One region of the Lysinibacillus sp. GbtcB16 genome, then DNA from elsewhere that is predicted to be linked to it. Evidence: riboswitches for the same ligand, from Rfam matches in the RefSeq annotation. Region 1 holds a riboswitch; each other region holds the start of a gene.
The links. A riboswitch is a leader RNA that binds a small molecule or an ion and turns the genes downstream of it on or off. The one in region 1 is predicted to bind cobalamin.
Positions count from the first base shown of each region.

Region 2: it holds a riboswitch for cobalamin, as region 1 does, so the genes downstream of both, KVT27_RS03580 (glutaredoxin family protein) here and KVT27_RS07715 (ABC transporter substrate-binding protein) in region 1, are expected to answer to the same signal.
Region 3: it holds a riboswitch for cobalamin, as region 1 does, so the genes downstream of both, nikA (nickel ABC transporter substrate-binding protein) here and KVT27_RS07715 (ABC transporter substrate-binding protein) in region 1, are expected to answer to the same signal.
Region 4: it holds a riboswitch for cobalamin, as region 1 does, so the genes downstream of both, KVT27_RS20235 (FecCD family ABC transporter permease) here and KVT27_RS07715 (ABC transporter substrate-binding protein) in region 1, are expected to answer to the same signal.

Region 1 is NZ_JAGXJV010000001.1:1,534,772-1,538,889, forward strand. It holds gene KVT27_RS07710 (elongation factor G) at 1-1,293, opposite strand, end outside; cobalamin riboswitch at 1,470-1,656, shown strand; gene KVT27_RS07715 (ABC transporter substrate-binding protein) at 1,821-2,816, shown strand; gene KVT27_RS07720 (precorrin-3B methylase) at 2,869-3,546, shown strand; gene KVT27_RS07725 (S9 family peptidase) at 3,618-4,118, shown strand, end outside.
Region 2 is NZ_JAGXJV010000001.1:729,955-734,072, reverse strand. It holds gene nrdE (class 1b ribonucleoside-diphosphate reductase subunit alpha) at 1-1,437, opposite strand, end outside; gene nrdI (class Ib ribonucleoside-diphosphate reductase assembly flavoprotein NrdI) at 1,434-1,793, opposite strand; gene KVT27_RS03580 (glutaredoxin family protein) at 1,790-2,014, opposite strand; cobalamin riboswitch at 2,132-2,309, opposite strand; gene KVT27_RS03575 (NAD(P)/FAD-dependent oxidoreductase) at 2,928-3,833, opposite strand.
Region 3 is NZ_JAGXJV010000001.1:1,792,983-1,797,100, forward strand. It holds gene nikB (nickel ABC transporter permease) at 1-54, opposite strand, end outside; gene nikA (nickel ABC transporter substrate-binding protein) at 126-1,745, opposite strand; cobalamin riboswitch at 1,890-2,082, opposite strand; gene metE (5-methyltetrahydropteroyltriglutamate--homocysteine S-methyltransferase) at 2,205-4,118, opposite strand, start outside.
Region 4 is NZ_JAGXJV010000009.1:45,675-49,792, reverse strand. It holds gene KVT27_RS20245 (YdhK family protein) at 3-587, opposite strand; gene KVT27_RS20240 (biotin transporter BioY) at 704-1,300, opposite strand; cobalamin riboswitch at 1,455-1,645, shown strand; gene KVT27_RS20235 (FecCD family ABC transporter permease) at 1,842-2,888, shown strand; gene KVT27_RS20230 (ABC transporter ATP-binding protein) at 2,894-3,685, shown strand; gene KVT27_RS20225 (DMT family transporter) at 3,763-4,077, opposite strand; gene KVT27_RS20220 (DMT family transporter) at 4,077-4,118, opposite strand, start outside.

The DNA.
Region 1 (4,118 bases):
TAAATGAATTTCTGCATAATGCTTAAGTGGTTCAAAATGTCCGTAGCCTGTAACGGTTGTCGCAATTGTTTCCATATATAATATTTGCGGCTCCCCAAAAGTGATGTTTAGTGTAAAGCGCTTCAATAATACTTCAATCAGGACCTCTAACTGAATGACACCCATTATATGCACATGGATTTCCTGAAACTTTTCCTGCCATACGACACGCAATGATGGCTCCTCGGCCTCTAGTAGACGGAAAATCTTTAATACTTCTTTAATATGTTGCTCACCCTCGTATTGAACTTTTGCCTGTAATGTAGGGACAAGCTCATAGGGCTGTGATAGCGTGTTACTGCCAATGCGGTCGCCAATGTTTGCCTGGCTGAGTCCTTTAACAGCAAAGATTTCACCGGCCTCAACATGCTGAACAGTTTCAAATCGACTGCCGTTATAAAGACGAATTTCTGTTACTTTCTCTGTAAGGTCTCCAAACGTAAATTCATCTCGAACATGTAATTTTCCTGTTAAAGCCTTGATGAATGTTAGACGCTGATGGCCATCATGTCGTATTTTAAAGACTTCTCCTTGAAACGGTGCTTCCGGCGCGAAGTGAGTACCCGTTATGAGTGGAAGTTGAGCAATCAATTCTTGAATGCCTTCATCTTTTAATGCCGAACCAGTAAAGCAGGGGAAGGCGGATTCATTTTTAATCATCGATTGTAGCTGCTTCATACACAGACCATGCTCCAAAGTTTCATTCAAAAAGGCATCCAGGAGCTTTTCATCACGCTCCGCCAGCCATTCCATGATTGTGCTGGAAACATAATTCTCCTGAAGTGGTTCATCGACGAATAATACATGTTCCGAGAAATCTTTATGGAGCTGGGTCATCACAGCCCTTACATCTGCTCCGTCACGATCTATTTTATTAATAAAAAAGAATGTAGGGACATGATTGTTTCGTAAAAGCTGCCATACCGTTTCAGTATGACCTTGAATACCTTCTACTGCACTAATAATAATGATGGCATAATCCATGACACGGATGGCACGCTCCATCTCTGGAGAGAAATCGACATGTCCTGGTGTATCAATCAACGTATATGTATCGTCGCCAATAGTCATGCGTCCCTGCTCGGCAAATATTGTAATGCCCCTTTTGCGCTCAAGCTCATGATTATCTAAATAGGCATCCTGATGATCGACACGTCCCCGCGCTTGAATACTATTTGTATGAAAAAGCACTTGCTCAGAAAAGGTTGTTTTTCCTGCATCAACATGAGCAAGAACCCCAATCGTCTTGTACATAATATATCCTCGTTTCTATAGGTAGCTATCTTCTCATTGTATCAGAATACTAGCACAACTATTTCTTGTAAAATGATTCGTCTTTTTGTCGAAATAGTGCTAATATAATGATGATTATATTTTTTGCATTCTATTACTGATTTAGAATTAACGCATGAACTGCTAGTCTATCAATAGCATAAATAGAACATATTGGTGCAAATGGCCTTAGTCATTTGCTTAAAAGGGAAATCGGTGTAATTCCGATGCTGTCCCGCAACTGTAAATGGGGAGTCTATACAGCATGCCACTGTAGTTTAACTATGGGAAGGCGTATAGATGATGAACCTAAGCCAGGATACCTGCCAATATATGTATGTTAACTAAGAACCACGAGGATGGGGATAGTGATAAAGGTACTAATACCGTTTTTTCACTATGCAACTCTCTTGGCGACAAGAGGGTTTTTTTATGCCCTTCCAATTATCCTAGTAGCAAAGAAGTCTCTGATTTCTTTCTATATTTATGACAACAAAGGAGAATAGGACATGAAAAAATGGAGAAGTATTTGGCTAGTCATGGTCATCGCCTTAATCGCTGTACTAGGAGCGTGTGGCGCAAAGGACAAGCCTGAATCAGCAACACAAACTGAAAAAGTTGAACCGTCTGAGGCGACAGCATCTGAGGTCATCATTGAAAATAATGAAACTACCCAAACCTATAAGGAAGCACCTAAAAAGGCCATTAGCCTAAATCAGCATGTAACAGAAATTATGCTTGCATTAGGCTTAGAGGATTCCATGGTAGGGACAGCTTATTTAGATGATAAAATCTACGAGCCACTTCAAGCAGCCTACGATAAAGTTCCAGTTCTTTCAGATCAATATCCAACAAAGGAGCAAGTCATTGATGCCGAGGCAGATTTCTTGTATGCAGGCTGGAAAAGTGGCTTTGGTGAGAAAGGTGTTGGAACACCAGAGGAGCTTGAAGAATTAGGAATTCATACGTATTTACATACGGCTTCCAATATGACAAAGCCAACATTAGAGGATATTTTCGCGGATATTCGTCATATCGCGGAAATATTCCGCGTGGAAGATCGCGGTGAAGCATTAATTGAACAGATGACAAAAGATGTCGAAGAAATTCAAGCGAAATTACCAAAAGACAGTGAAAATTTACGTGTGCTAGTCTTTGACAGTGGTGATAAAGATGTATTCACGGCTGGTCAAAATTTTATGAATGAGCTAGTAACAATCGCTGGCGGTCAAAATATCTTTGGAGATGTGGAGTCAGGATGGACAACGGTATCCAAGGAAGATGCAGTAGATCGCAATCCAGAGGTGGTGGTTGTCATTGATTATGGTGAAACAACTGCTGAACAAAAGATAAAATTCTTAAAAAATGATCCAGCGTTGAAGGAAATGGAAGCAGTCAAAAATGATCGCTTTGTCATTCTTCCACTTTCAGCAGCATCTGAAGGAGTACGTGCTGCAGCGGCTATTCAAATTTTAGCCAAGGGCTTCTACCCTGCCAACTTTTAAAAACATTCGAGCTAGCGCTTTGCTAGCTCCTTTTTCTTAAGGAGCGATAACAATGAATGCATTTCGTCAAAACATACCAGATAAAACGTTTGAAACTCTAAATCAGCAAGGTGATTATTCACGATTAGCGGTAAGCCCTGGCATTATTAATAAGCATTATACGCCTGCCCAATTTCAAAAAATAGCTGAAATTGTAGGAGAGAAGGGGGCCATTAAATATTCGGCCTCCTACAGCATATTATTATCGATCCCCACTAGCGAACTGACAGAAGCGACCCATGCCTTACAGGAGGCAGGACTGTTTGTTGCTTCCTCAGGACCTCATATTGCCATGAAGGCATGTGATTTTTGTGATGGTGAAAAAATGGAGGCAGTGCCTCAAACAGAACAACTCTATCAGGCATTGGACGGTATAACTGTGCCTACAAGAGTACGAGTCAATGTGAATGGCTGTGCATCGGCTTGCTATAATCCTTCATATGATGATATTGGTTTAGTCTATCAGCATGAGAGCTTTGATGTTTATTTAGGAGCCATCCCTATGGGGGCGAAGGCACAGGCGGGTACTCTCTTCGCGAAAAGGGTAGGGATTGATCATATTGAGGATTTTTTGCTACAAATCATTCGTCTCTATCAGAACCAAGCTCGTTCCAATGAACCTTTTTATAAGTTTTATCGCAGAACAAAAATGAATGCTGATTGGGAACTAGTAAAAAAATCGATAGAGTAGCAGGAATAATACTTAGGGTGTCGAAATATTGTAGTAGAGCATAGAAAATGACAATACAAAGGAGCAAGAACATGACATCTAAACAAGGGATTCAACCAGAAGATCTTTATCACTTGAAATCAGTGGCAGATCCACAGCTCTCACCTGATGGGACTGAGGTAGTGTATGTAGAGACACGTATTGATGAGAAGAAAAAAGACTATGTATCTAACTTATTTTATTTAAATTTAAAAGACAAACGTCCTCAGCAATGGACTTATGGTGACGATCGGACAAGCTCTCCTGTCTGGTCGCCAGATGGCAGTCAAATTGCTTTTTCTTCGACAAGATCAGGCAAGCCACAAATTTTTGTACTGTCGAAAACAGGGGGAGAGGCGAAGCAAGTGACGTATTGCAAGAACGGTGCGTCAACGCCCGTATGGTCTCCTTGTGGAGAGAAAATTGCCTTTTCAGTGATGCTAGGTAAAGATGAAACTATCTTAGACAAAGCTGACGATGACAAGAAAGAAGAAAAAGAACTAAAGCCACTCGAAATCGATAGGATGAAACATAAGTCGGATGCGGGTGGATTT
Region 2 (4,118 bases), 800 kb from region 1:
TTTCGAGCCATACATGATGCCCTCCGTAACAAGATGTCCATGGAGATTCATACAACCTAGCCCTACTGAGTGCATTAATCGATTCGCTTTTGCCACTGATGGGACATTTTTGATGTATGTCATTTGTGACACATTTGTTAATAAGTGCATAGCTGTATCGATTAATGTTTCAAAATCATTTACTTTACTCGCTGCATGAATATCAATTGACCCTAAATTACACGACACATCTAACCCATATTCGTTAGGCTGATCTTGATCTGTAATGACACTAGTTTCTTGAACTTGTAAGATTTCAGTACATAGGTTTGACATTTTTACACGACCGATATTTTTTAGTGGATGTACTTCATTGACATTATCATCAAAAATTTCAAAAGGATAACCTGATTCAAATTGAGCTTTTTTCACCTCAGTATAGAGTCTACGCGCATTCAAACGTTTAATTTTACGGATTTTAGGATTATCAAGTAGTTCATAGTACATTTCTGAAATTGAAATTTCCGACATTCGTTTACCATATACTTTAAAAATATCATATGGACTAAATAACACTATATCTTTATCACGTTTCATCAGATCGAAGAAAATACTTGGAATAATAATTCCTGTTGATAGTGTTGCGAGGCGAATTTTATCATCAGCATTTGGTTTTTTTGATGAAATGAAATTCTCTATATCTGCATGGAAAATATTTAGATAGACAACTCCTGAGCCATTTCGTTGACCGAGCTGATTAGAATAACTAAATGAGTTTTCTAATAATTTTGCAACTGGGATAACACCACTTGCACGATTTAGTATTTCTTTAATTGGATCACCTAAAGGACGTAAATCCGTTAAGTTGACCCCGACCCCTCCGCCTAGGCGTGAAAGCTCTAAACAATAGCCAATATTTTCAGCAATACTATTCATAGAGTCATCCATTGATAATTTAAAGCAGCTTACTAATTCACCACGGGCTTTTTTCCCACTATTTAATGCAGTAGGTGTTGCAGGCTGATAGGCTTCCATCATTGCTTCAACAGAACGTTTTGCTAGCACTGTGTTCCCTTGTGCTAAGTACAAAGCAATAATGACAATACGGTCCTCATATTTTTCTAAGATTTCTTCACCATCACGACTTTTCATAGCATAGCTGTCATAAAATTTGCTTGCACTCATAAATGACGGGAAGCGGAAATTATAATCATATGCTTTTTTGTACAGCTTCTTTATAAAATCCATCTCGTACATGTCTATAAAATCTTTTTCGTAGTATCCCTCATCCACTAAATAGCGGATTTTTTCCTCTATATCTATAAAATAACGTAAACGTACGTTGACATATTCTAAAAAGTAGCGGCGAGTAGCCTCACGGTCCTTTTCTAACTCTAGTAGCCCCGTTGTACTATAACGATTCAGTACGTCATTATTAAGCTTTAAATAAGTTTTCATCCCATTACCCTCGTTTCATAAAACGTTTGTATTGCTTCATAATCTGTTTGATTGCCACGCAAATCTAATTTCCTCACTAAGGGTACATGATAGGTAGTAGCAATTTTCTCCCCAGCACCACCAAATACATGATGTCCGAAGTTACTATTGCCACTAGCAACTACTCCTTTACAAAAATCTCTATTTTTTTCTAAAAAACGTTGGACTTTTGCTGGAATGTCACCTAATCCATCTGTATATGTAATTAAAAGATAAGGCTTATTCAAGCTTAATTCCTCAGAGAGTTCAATAGATTCTGCCCTTAATTTAGAAACTACATTACGGACATTTCCTGTACGACTAGCGTAAACGATCATAGTGTGATCATCTCAATACGAGAAACAATTTCCTGAACATCACCTATAAATGTTTCATCCACCTCTAAAACAGGCACACTTAAAAAACCTGCATCTATAATTGTTTGTTTCGCTTGTTCATCATGATCAATATTAACAATTTCTGCTTCAAGTCCTGCTCGTTGTAATTCGGATTTTACCCATAGACATTTTGGACAGATTGTTTTCGTATAAAGTTTCATAGTAATCCCTCTTTTCATAAAATAAAAAAGCTACCTCTTCTAGAGAGATAGCTTAAATGGAAACGTTAACATACTAAAAATACTGACGTTCCCATCTCTTAATCCCCGAAGAAATGATAAATTTGTTTTATATAGGCAGGTCTCCTGGCTTTGCTTCAATCTCTGATTTCCTTCCCATGCGAATGCACAGTGGTTATAATCATCGTCAGCTTAACAGTTGCGGGGACAGCGTCGGAATAGTACCGAACTTCCCTATTAAACTACATATAGTAGTACCTACACAAAACGAACACAATATATTGTTTTTCGATAATTTTAAGTGTACCATCCTTTATATAAAAAGTAAATCGAGAAATAAAAGTTCATCAATTTGAGACTATTCATATTTTCTGACATATCCTTGTAAGAACGAACTAAAATATAATCATATAAGCACGAATGCAATAGCATTATTTTATTAAAAAATAAGAAGTAAAATAATAGTCGCTTATTTACCTAAAAACGTAGCCACCCTAGTAATTTTATACATAAAAAAGGCATCTTTCCTTTACAGTAAAGATGCAATTATGTGTAAAACTATGAGTATGATGTAAATCTCGCATCCTACTCCATACATCCTATCTTCGTAAATTTTTTTATTGTACTAGTCTAAAGTAGGACCCCTCTCTTGCGATGATGACACATTTTCGTTTCGTCATAACATAACGACGACTACTAAAATGTGCTCAACCTACAGGCGCGAGGAAACCAATCGTTCTACCCTTTTCAACTAATTTACAATGAATATGTACCTTTTCTAGTTATTCTATATTTATTTATAGTATAACATATTCAAGTTCATTCTCCGCCAGCTTGATTAGTCCTATTAAAAATAGCTGATGAATTTTATATGACTCATCAGCTAACCATAAATTTAAAACCTTTCTATTGTTATATCCATATTTATGCTTGTAGCAGCCTTAAAACCTTCCGCAGCTGCAATCATTAAAGAAGAGGGACCACCCTTTTCCGTTTCACCTGCAGTATATATCCCAGCCGCAGTTGTACGTCCAGCACCATCAGTCATAACTGTTCCATTTTCATCAACTTGACAATTTAGCTGTTTAGCAAATTTATTGGGACGATAAAAACTTGGCACAACAAATCCACCAGCTCTTAAAATATTTTCACCTGTTTCTAATTCAACACTCGATAAGTTACCATCATCCCCATGTAAATCTTTAATAGTATTTGTATACACCTTAATTTTCTTTTGTTCAAAATCATTTTGAACCTTCTCAGAAAGTTGATGACCATTCGTAAAAACGATTAAATCCTGTGACCAATTAAAAACCAATTTCGTCATATGACTAATATGCTCCTCGTTTTCTGCAATGATAGCCAATGGCTTGTCTCGCAGCTCCCAACCATCGCAATATGGACAGCTAAATAAACTTTTACCATAATATTGTCTGATTTGCGGGAGAGGAAATTCCTCTTGTATTCCAGTAGCTAACAGTATTTTTTCAGATATATAAGATTTATTTTCCGAAGTATTGACTAGAAATAAACCAGTTATATCATCTTTAATTATTTCTCTGACGGTTTGATCCATCATTGTTATAGAAGGATAAGATTCTATATCTTTACTTGCGAGATTCTTAAATTCTTGTGGCTTTATCCCATCTCTTGTTAAAAAACCATGTGACTCCTGAGTTACACGATTTCGATTTGTTCCATTATCAACTAGTGCAACCTTTCTGCGCGCTCTTCCTAATGTTAAGGCAGCACTTAACCCAGCAGGGCCTCCACCTATAATCATACAATCATATTGATTCATCATTATTTCCCTCCACATCACAATATATTAAAGACCTTTAATATCTACAATTAAGGCAAAAGACACCGCTAATTATATGTATGATATCTTTTTCGTTCCATTTGTTAAGCCCATTATATATTAGTCCTTGATCTCAATAAAAAAGATACAGTTTAGCTGGTTGGGTCTAATCACTCTATTAAGGACTTAACATATCTATAATATCTATTTATTTTTTTCTCGTCAAATTTTTGGTTTGAATGTTTGAAATACTGTCTAAGCACCGTTAATTGAAGTACATCTATT
Region 3 (4,118 bases), 260 kb from region 1:
AAATGGAAGTGTGAGAATTCTTTTTACACAAAACATCCAAGTCGATTCGTACATGTCGTCACTTCCTATTTCATCCGATGATAAAAAGAGAGTTGTCCTGGTTCGACACACTCTCTCTTTCATACTTAGTTTTCTTTATCCATTTGTGCATATGGAATGTCATATTCAGAAGCACGTGGTGCAAAATCCTTCATATATGGTTGATAAATAACATTATTCGTTTCATACGATATTGGATAGAATAATGCTTGATCGTGGAACATTGTTAAAATATCCGTATATAGCTGCACACGTTCCTCTTCATCGGTACCAACTAATAGTTGATGTATGTTTGTATCAATCTCTTGAGCATTTGGTAAGCCTAATTTTGCTTCATATACACCACTAGCATTTGGTGTAGCTGATTCATTTGCAAAGCTATGTGGATCAGTCGGCGGTCCATTTGTACGCCAGAAGTTAATATCAACCTGATCATCCATTAATTTTTGCAGACCGACCATAACATCTGCGCCTTCAATATTTAACTGTACCCCTATTTTTGCTAGCTCGCCTTGCATTAACTCCGCCATAGGTTTTTGAATGGCATCAGTAGCAATATAGATTAAATCTAATGTAAGGGGTTGGCCATTTTTCGAACGAATTTTTTCACCCTTCTGTAGCGTCCAGCCCGCTTCATCTAGCAATCTCTGCGCTTTTTCAGGATTATATATAATGGGCGCCAAATCAATATTGGCATAAGGAATTGCATCCCAGAATAGCGTGTTTGCCACTTTTTCTGTACCATGTGTAATACTGTCTATCATTTGTTCTTTATTGATAGCATATTGAATAGCTTGTCGAACCTTTAGCTCAGCTAACGGCCCAGACTGTGTATTGAACAGTAATGCTTTCGTAGACAACGGCTCAGATGTAGCGGTTTTATATTTGCCACTATCTCTTAAATACGTATAGTTATCTAAGCTAATAATCCCTCGACCATAAATGACATCTAATTCTTCATTTTCAAAGGCTAACGAAAGAGATTCCGAATCTGGAATGATCTTAACCTTTATCTTATCTACGAGTGGTTTTTCACCCCAATACTGTTCGTTACGGCTAAATACTGCATATTCATCTTTTTTATAGTCGGTTAATACCCATGGACCTGTGCCAATAGCTGATTGGATGGAATCATTTGTTGCATCGCCGTCTGGGAAGCCATTATCCCCTAAAAAACGGAATGGTCTAACAAAGGCTAATTCGTTTAACACAGGGTAATACGGTTCATCTAATTGCAAACGTATTGTTGAATCATCTACTTTGACGACCTCTTTAATATGATTGACCATACCCATCCAAGAATGCATGTCACGATTCGCTAATACTGCATCAAAATTGCGAATCACATTATCAGCATTAAAGGCAGTCCCATCCGAGTAGGTAACATCCTTGCGTAAATGGAACGTATAGGCAGTTTTATCCTCTGAGATGTCCCAACTTTCTGCTAGCTTTGGCGTAATTGTGCCATCATCGTTATACGCCACTAAAGATTCATAAACCATGGCTTGAGCAGTCATCTGATTTGGTAAATATGTATGTGGATTTAATGGCCCTACATCTAATGGCCATCCAATCGTAATCATTTTTTCATCTGTTTGTTCTGTTGATGCTGAATTTCCTTTGTCCTTTTCTGAGCTTGTACAACCTGCAAGAAAGCTCAAGGTCAAAACAAGCAGGAAAGGCAGTAAATACTTTGTCCATCTCATTTTTTGTCTCCTATCTCTATTCCCTGTTCATATCTACAAATTGAATAGAAAAAGGCATAAAAAAACCTTATTCCACAAGAATAAGGACAGACAAACCTACAAATACGTAAGCTTCCATCCATCTCCCTATCTTTCGTAGATCATCAATGAATCTTCTTACAAGCAGGCATTCTGGCTTATGAATCATCATTTTGCTTCACCTTCCCAAGATAGAACTTAGTGGTAATCGAAACAAAACTCCTCATTTACAGCTGCGGGACAGCATGGGATTTACACCCATTTTCCTTTTAATTGAATGAAAAATACGTTCATTCAAACTTGTAATGCAATATTTGAAATTAGTAATAAACATAACATGCTGAAATGTTCACGTCAATTTTATTTTCTGAATATAATAAAACCTCCATACAAAAAGACCAGGTAGATACCCTGATCTTTGCTTTTATTACATCGTTTTCGTTATCTTGATATAGATTCCTTCACTTCCTGACGTAATATTTTAGTAGCGCCTACCATATTAGCTAAAGCCGCGATTGTTTCTGGCTCTTTCCTTGTTTTTAAGCCACAGTCAGGATTAACCCAAAATTGATGTTTGTCTAGAACTTGTAAACTATCTCTCATAATGGCTAACATTTCGCCTTCACTCGGCACACGTGGGCTATGAATATCGTAAACACCTAATCCGATTCCTTTTGTATAAGGATTTACTTGGAGGGAAGAAATTAGCTCCCCATGGCTACGTGATGTTTCAATGGAAATCACATCTGCATCTAGCGCGCTAATGGGTTCTATGAAATCGTTAAATTCGCAGTAACACATATGTGTATGAATTTGTGTTTCATCCTCAACACTCGATGTAGCAAGCTTGAAGGCATTGACCGCCCAGTCTAAGTAAGTCCCCCATTCTTCTTTACGAAGAGGTAACCCTTCTCGAAGTGCTGGTTCATCCACTTGAATAATGGAGATGCCTGCCGTTTCAAGTGCTTCCACTTCCTTGCGAAGTGCTAATGCAATTTGATAAGCGACATCTTTTCGAGAAATATCATCGCGTACAAAGGACCAATTTAAAATGGTCACTGGTCCCGTCAGCATCCCTTTTACAAAGCGCTTCGTTAAGCTTTGGGCATACGCAGACTCTTTCACGGTAATGGCTGAAGACCATGCAACATCTCCATAAATAATCGGAGGCTTCACACAGCGAGAGCCATACGAAACAACCCATGCTTTTTCAGTAAAGGCAAAGCCCGTCAATTTCTCACCGAAATATTCGACCATGTCTGTCCGTTCAAATTCTCCATGAACTAGTACATCCATATCAAGATCCTCCTGCAAGTGAATCCAGCGCTTTGTTTCCAGTTCAATAAATGCTTCATAGTCTTCATTCGACAATTGCTTCTTTCGCCAAGCATTACGATTTCTTTTCACCTCATCAGATTGAGGAAAGCTGCCGATTGTCGTTGTTGGGAATAGTGGCAGTCCTAACGCCTGCTGCTGTATTTTTTGACGTTGATTAAAATCACTATGTCGCTCAAAATCCTTCGTTGATACGGATTGAGCGGCTTGCTGGATCATTTTATTTTGACGAATCGAATGATTTTTTAGGGCTTCAATGGCCTTCATACTTGCTGAAAAATTATGACGTAGCGTTCCGTCTTGATTTTTTCTATATTTAGTGAGCTCAATAATTTCTTCGATTTTTTCATCAGCAAACGCCAGTGCTTGTTTGAGAACAGGGTCCAGCTTCTTTTCAAGTGAAGTTGATATTGGTATATGCTGAAGGCTACTTGAGGGTTGAATCCACAATTCCTTCGCATCGCTAAGCTTTTCAATAGCTTGAATCGTGGCGTTAGCCTCCGCTAGGTTCGAACGCCATATATCACGACCATTAACAATACCTATAGCTAAAACTTTATCCTGAGGGAAACCAAATTGTCGAAGTGACTCCATATTCCCTTTATAGCCATGTACGAAATCTAAACCAAACCCTTGGACAGGCAATGTAATCAATGTTTCATAGGAACATAATGCTTCAAAATATGTTTGTAGCATGAGTTTTGCTGCTGGAACGGTTGTCGCTAACTGAGTATAGATTTCCTGTACTAGCTTCCGTTCTGCTGAGTCAAGTGTCGTCACTAATGAAGGCTCTTCTAATTGAATCCACTGCGCACCTGCATCTACTAATTCTTGAATAATCTGAGCATAGAGAGGTAATAGGGCTACTAAATATTCAACCTGTGTTAATTTATTGTAGCCCTTAGTTAGCTTATAAAATGTATAGGGGCCAATAAGTGTTGGCTTCGCAATAATACCGAACGCTTCTTTTGCCTCTAAAAAGTCGGCCAATACCTTATTTTCTGTTAGTTGCAACGGTTG
Region 4 (4,118 bases), on a different contig from region 1:
GATTATTGCGCTGTTAACTCATCTTCTGTTACCCATTTATGATTTTTCACTGCTTCACCATTAGTGGTTGAAATGTAATCAATCATATAAACTGTGGTTGGTACAGCTTCTTCAATGCGGACGGTTGCGTTTTTCATGCCTTCCATATGAGTAGCAGTCGTTTTTACCTCTGTACCAGGGGATAGTGGTGCTTCCCCTATATCCATTAATTCTTCATGGATAATCCATTTATGATTCTCTACACGTTTGCCACCTGATGTTGGATCATAAGAAATGATATAGGCTGTAGTTTTATAGGCACCAACAATTGTCGCTTCGGCACCCTTCATACCCTCCATATGCCCATCTGTCATCATAGCGGTACTTCCAACCGGAAATGCTGGATCTTCAGCTTTTCTTAATGTAGCCGGTACTTCTGCTGAGCTAGAATGGTTCATTGTGGAGTGATCCATTTCTGTTTGTTGCTCAGTCTCAGGAGTATAGTCTGAAGTTGATGAAGGCTCCGTTTTATCTTCAGAGCAAGCGGATAAAGTAAGTAAAGCAACTGCTGATAATAGTCCACCTGACCATCTTCGCTTGAATATCATATGAGATCCTCCTTTCTATTTGCCCTTACTGTAACAAACAAATATGCAGAAAAGATGGACATTCATTATTACAAAAAACTTCTTTAGTCTATTGACTAAAGAAGTGGATGGAAGCGTTATTGAATGGGCATGATTTTCAATGTTTTTTGTAGTCGGTACGCTAACATACCAGCGAAAATAGCTAAAATAATATCTTTTGGGAGTGGGGGAATCATCCAGAGCCATACTAATCCATAGGAAAAATCCTCTGGCGCACTGGCCCATAGTTTATACGCAATAAACATCCAGTTTGTACCTACTAAATAATTGATAGCAGTTGCGATGAATGCAGCTAGCATAAAGCTTTTCTTTGTACCACTTCGCTCTACCATTAAACCGGCAACATATGCTGCTAAAATAAAGGTGATAATGAATCCAAATGTAGGACTTAATAGTTGACTGAACCCTCCACCAAAGCGAGCAAAGACAGGTGCTCCTGCTAATCCAATACACATATAGACAGTGCAGGCAAGCGCTCCCCTCCTACTACCCAAAATAAGTCCAGCTAAAATGGCAAAAAAGGTTTGTAGAGTAATCGGCACTCCTCCCACTGTCATAAAGGGCACAAAGGAAGTTATATTGGCACCGATCATCAAGAGGGTAGAAAATAATCCAATATATGCAATATCTACAGTCTTTAATTTTGGATGGCTTTGTTCGGATACTGTTGACATGACCTCACCTCTAATTTCAAAGTATTTATCGTTAGTGTAAAAAACAAAAACAAATGTGTCAACTTTATTATAAGTATTGGTTAACTCAATCGTGTTGGAAATTCCTTGTAGACTAACTATCTATAAAACTGTATGATAGAATCGTCATAATTTTTTAACTTTACATACTATTGGTGTGACATTTTAAACAATGTCGCTTAAAAGGGAAGTCGGTGGAAGTCCGACGCTGTCCCGCAACTGTAACGAGGAGTCCTATCATGTTTATTTGCCACTGTTAAAAATGGGAAGGCTATTTATAGGATGATGAATCGAAGTCAGGAGACCTGCCAATAAGTAATACCTGTAATGCCCACGAGGATGCAAGCAATTACGGACAATAGCTGGATTTTCTGACTTTGTTTATTCGAGGGTATTTTTGTGCGTATTTTTGCATGAAATGCCCTTTTTTTATTGAGTGTCAACTGAAGTAAGATCATCTGACCTACATTATGCGAACGTATATTTAATTGCTTCATTCATCATCTTAGTAGGAGTTTAATGAATGAATAAAAAATTTATGTTATTTTCTTTAGTGCTTCTTTTCGTATTAATTGTATCCATGACATTTGCTGTAATGGTTGGATCTGTTTCGGTGACGCCATTATATGTATGGAAAGTAATTCTTTCGAAATTACCATTTATACAACACACTATAGAGCAAGATTGGAGTCGCTCACAGGAAATTATTATTTGGCAAATAAGAGTACCTCGCGTTATCCTTGCCGCTATTGTAGGAGCGGGTTTAGCCATTGCAGGGGCAGCGATTCAGGCACTTGTACGAAATTCCATTGCGGATCCATATATTTTAGGAATTTCTTCAGGAGCAGCAGTTGGAGCAACTTCAGTAATTATTTTAGGTGCTTTTTCATTTTTAGGTATCTACGCACTTTCTGTATCAGCCTTTATAGGGTCTTTGCTCGCAATTGGTTTAGTGTTTTTCTTATCGCGCGTAGGTGGCCGTGTCTCGATTTTTCGCTTGCTATTGGCAGGGATGGCAGTTTCCTTTATATTAACGGCCATTTCTAATTTTATATTAATGATGTCAAAGCAAGAGGGTGCTTTAAAGGCTGTTATGTTTTGGATGTTAGGCAGCTTAGCGGGAGCAAAATGGAATAATATTATTATTCCAGCCTCCATCTTTTTCATTGTGTTTGGGCTTTTATGGCTATTCTATCGAAATTTAAATTTGCTATTACTTGGGGAAGAGGCAGCAGTAACATTAGGGGTGAATCTTCAACAATTTCGCATACAGCTCATTTTACTTGTCTCACTTTTAACGGGGGTACTTGTAGCAGTGAGCGGTTCTATCGGATTTGTGGGATTAATTATTCCGCATATAGTACGATTAATTGTCGGTTCTAACTATAAATATGTAATACCGGTCAGTGCTTTATTAGGAGGGATTTTCTTAGTTTGGGCAGATGCATTAGCTCGAATTATTATTGCTCCACAGGAAATGCCAATTGGTATTATTACAGCCTTTTGTGGGGGACCGTTTTTCATTTGGTTACTCCGTCGTAATAATTATTCTTTCGGTGAAGGAGATTAACTTCCATGACATTAGAAGCAAAACAAGTATCATTCTCCATTTACGATCAGCGAATACTTCATGAGGTAAGTGTAAAAATAAAGGAAAAGCAATTTGTCGGGTTAATTGGCCCCAATGGTAGTGGGAAGTCGACATTGCTTAAAAATATGTATCGTCTCCTAAAGCCTGAAAGTGGGACAGTCTTGTTAAATGAACAAGATATTTTAAAGCAATCTAGTAAATCCATTGCTAAAAATTTAGCCGTTGTTAGTCAAGAAACACCCGTATTATTTGACTTTACTGTTCATGATTTAGTCAGTATGGGAAGGACTCCACATAAAAAGCTATTAGAGCTTGATCAGGAGCAAGATTTTCAAATTGTAAAAGATGCTTTGAAGCAAACGGGCATATTGCACCTAGCGAAACGAAGCTTTAGCTCACTTTCCGGTGGGGAGAAGAAGCGTGTTATGGTGGCAAGAGCACTCGCTCAGCAAGCACAGATACTTATATTAGATGAACCAACAAATCATTTAGATATTCAACATCAACTTCAACTGATGGATTTAATTCAAACTTTGCATCTAACAGTAGTAGCCGCTCTCCATGACTTGAATATCGCCGCCATGTACTGTGACCAAATTTATGTTTTACAGCGCGGACGCATTGTTTGCCATGGTACACCAGAAGAAGTACTTACACCATCATTGTTGCGAGAAGTATTTGGAGTATTTGCTGATATTCAAACACATTCACTGACGGGTAAGCCGTATCTTACATACGTCCCTGAACAATTTGCAAGAGGGAGCAACCTTATTTAGTTTGCCACGATCATTCAACACCATCTAATAAAAAAGGGCGCCATTTCATCTAAGAGGGCGCCCTTTGTCATCTACTATTAAGATACCGCTTTTAAACCTGCAACTCCAATGATAATTGCAATGATGCTGATGATTCGTGCAAAGTTTTTAGATTCCCCAAAGAACATAATATTGACCAGCACGGCACCTACAGTTCCAATACCAACCCAAACAACATAGGCGATGCTTAGTTGTAAATAGCTGAAGGAGGCATATAAAAGTGCAAAAGATAAACCAAAGCCTCCGACGTATAATAATAAATTTCGTACGGTTTTATGTTGACTATAAAAGCGTAATCCAATGACACCGACTATTTCCGCCACTGCTGCTAATATAACGAATATCCAGCCCATTATGCATCCACTCCTTTTGTCGTACTAGGACCCTTCGATGG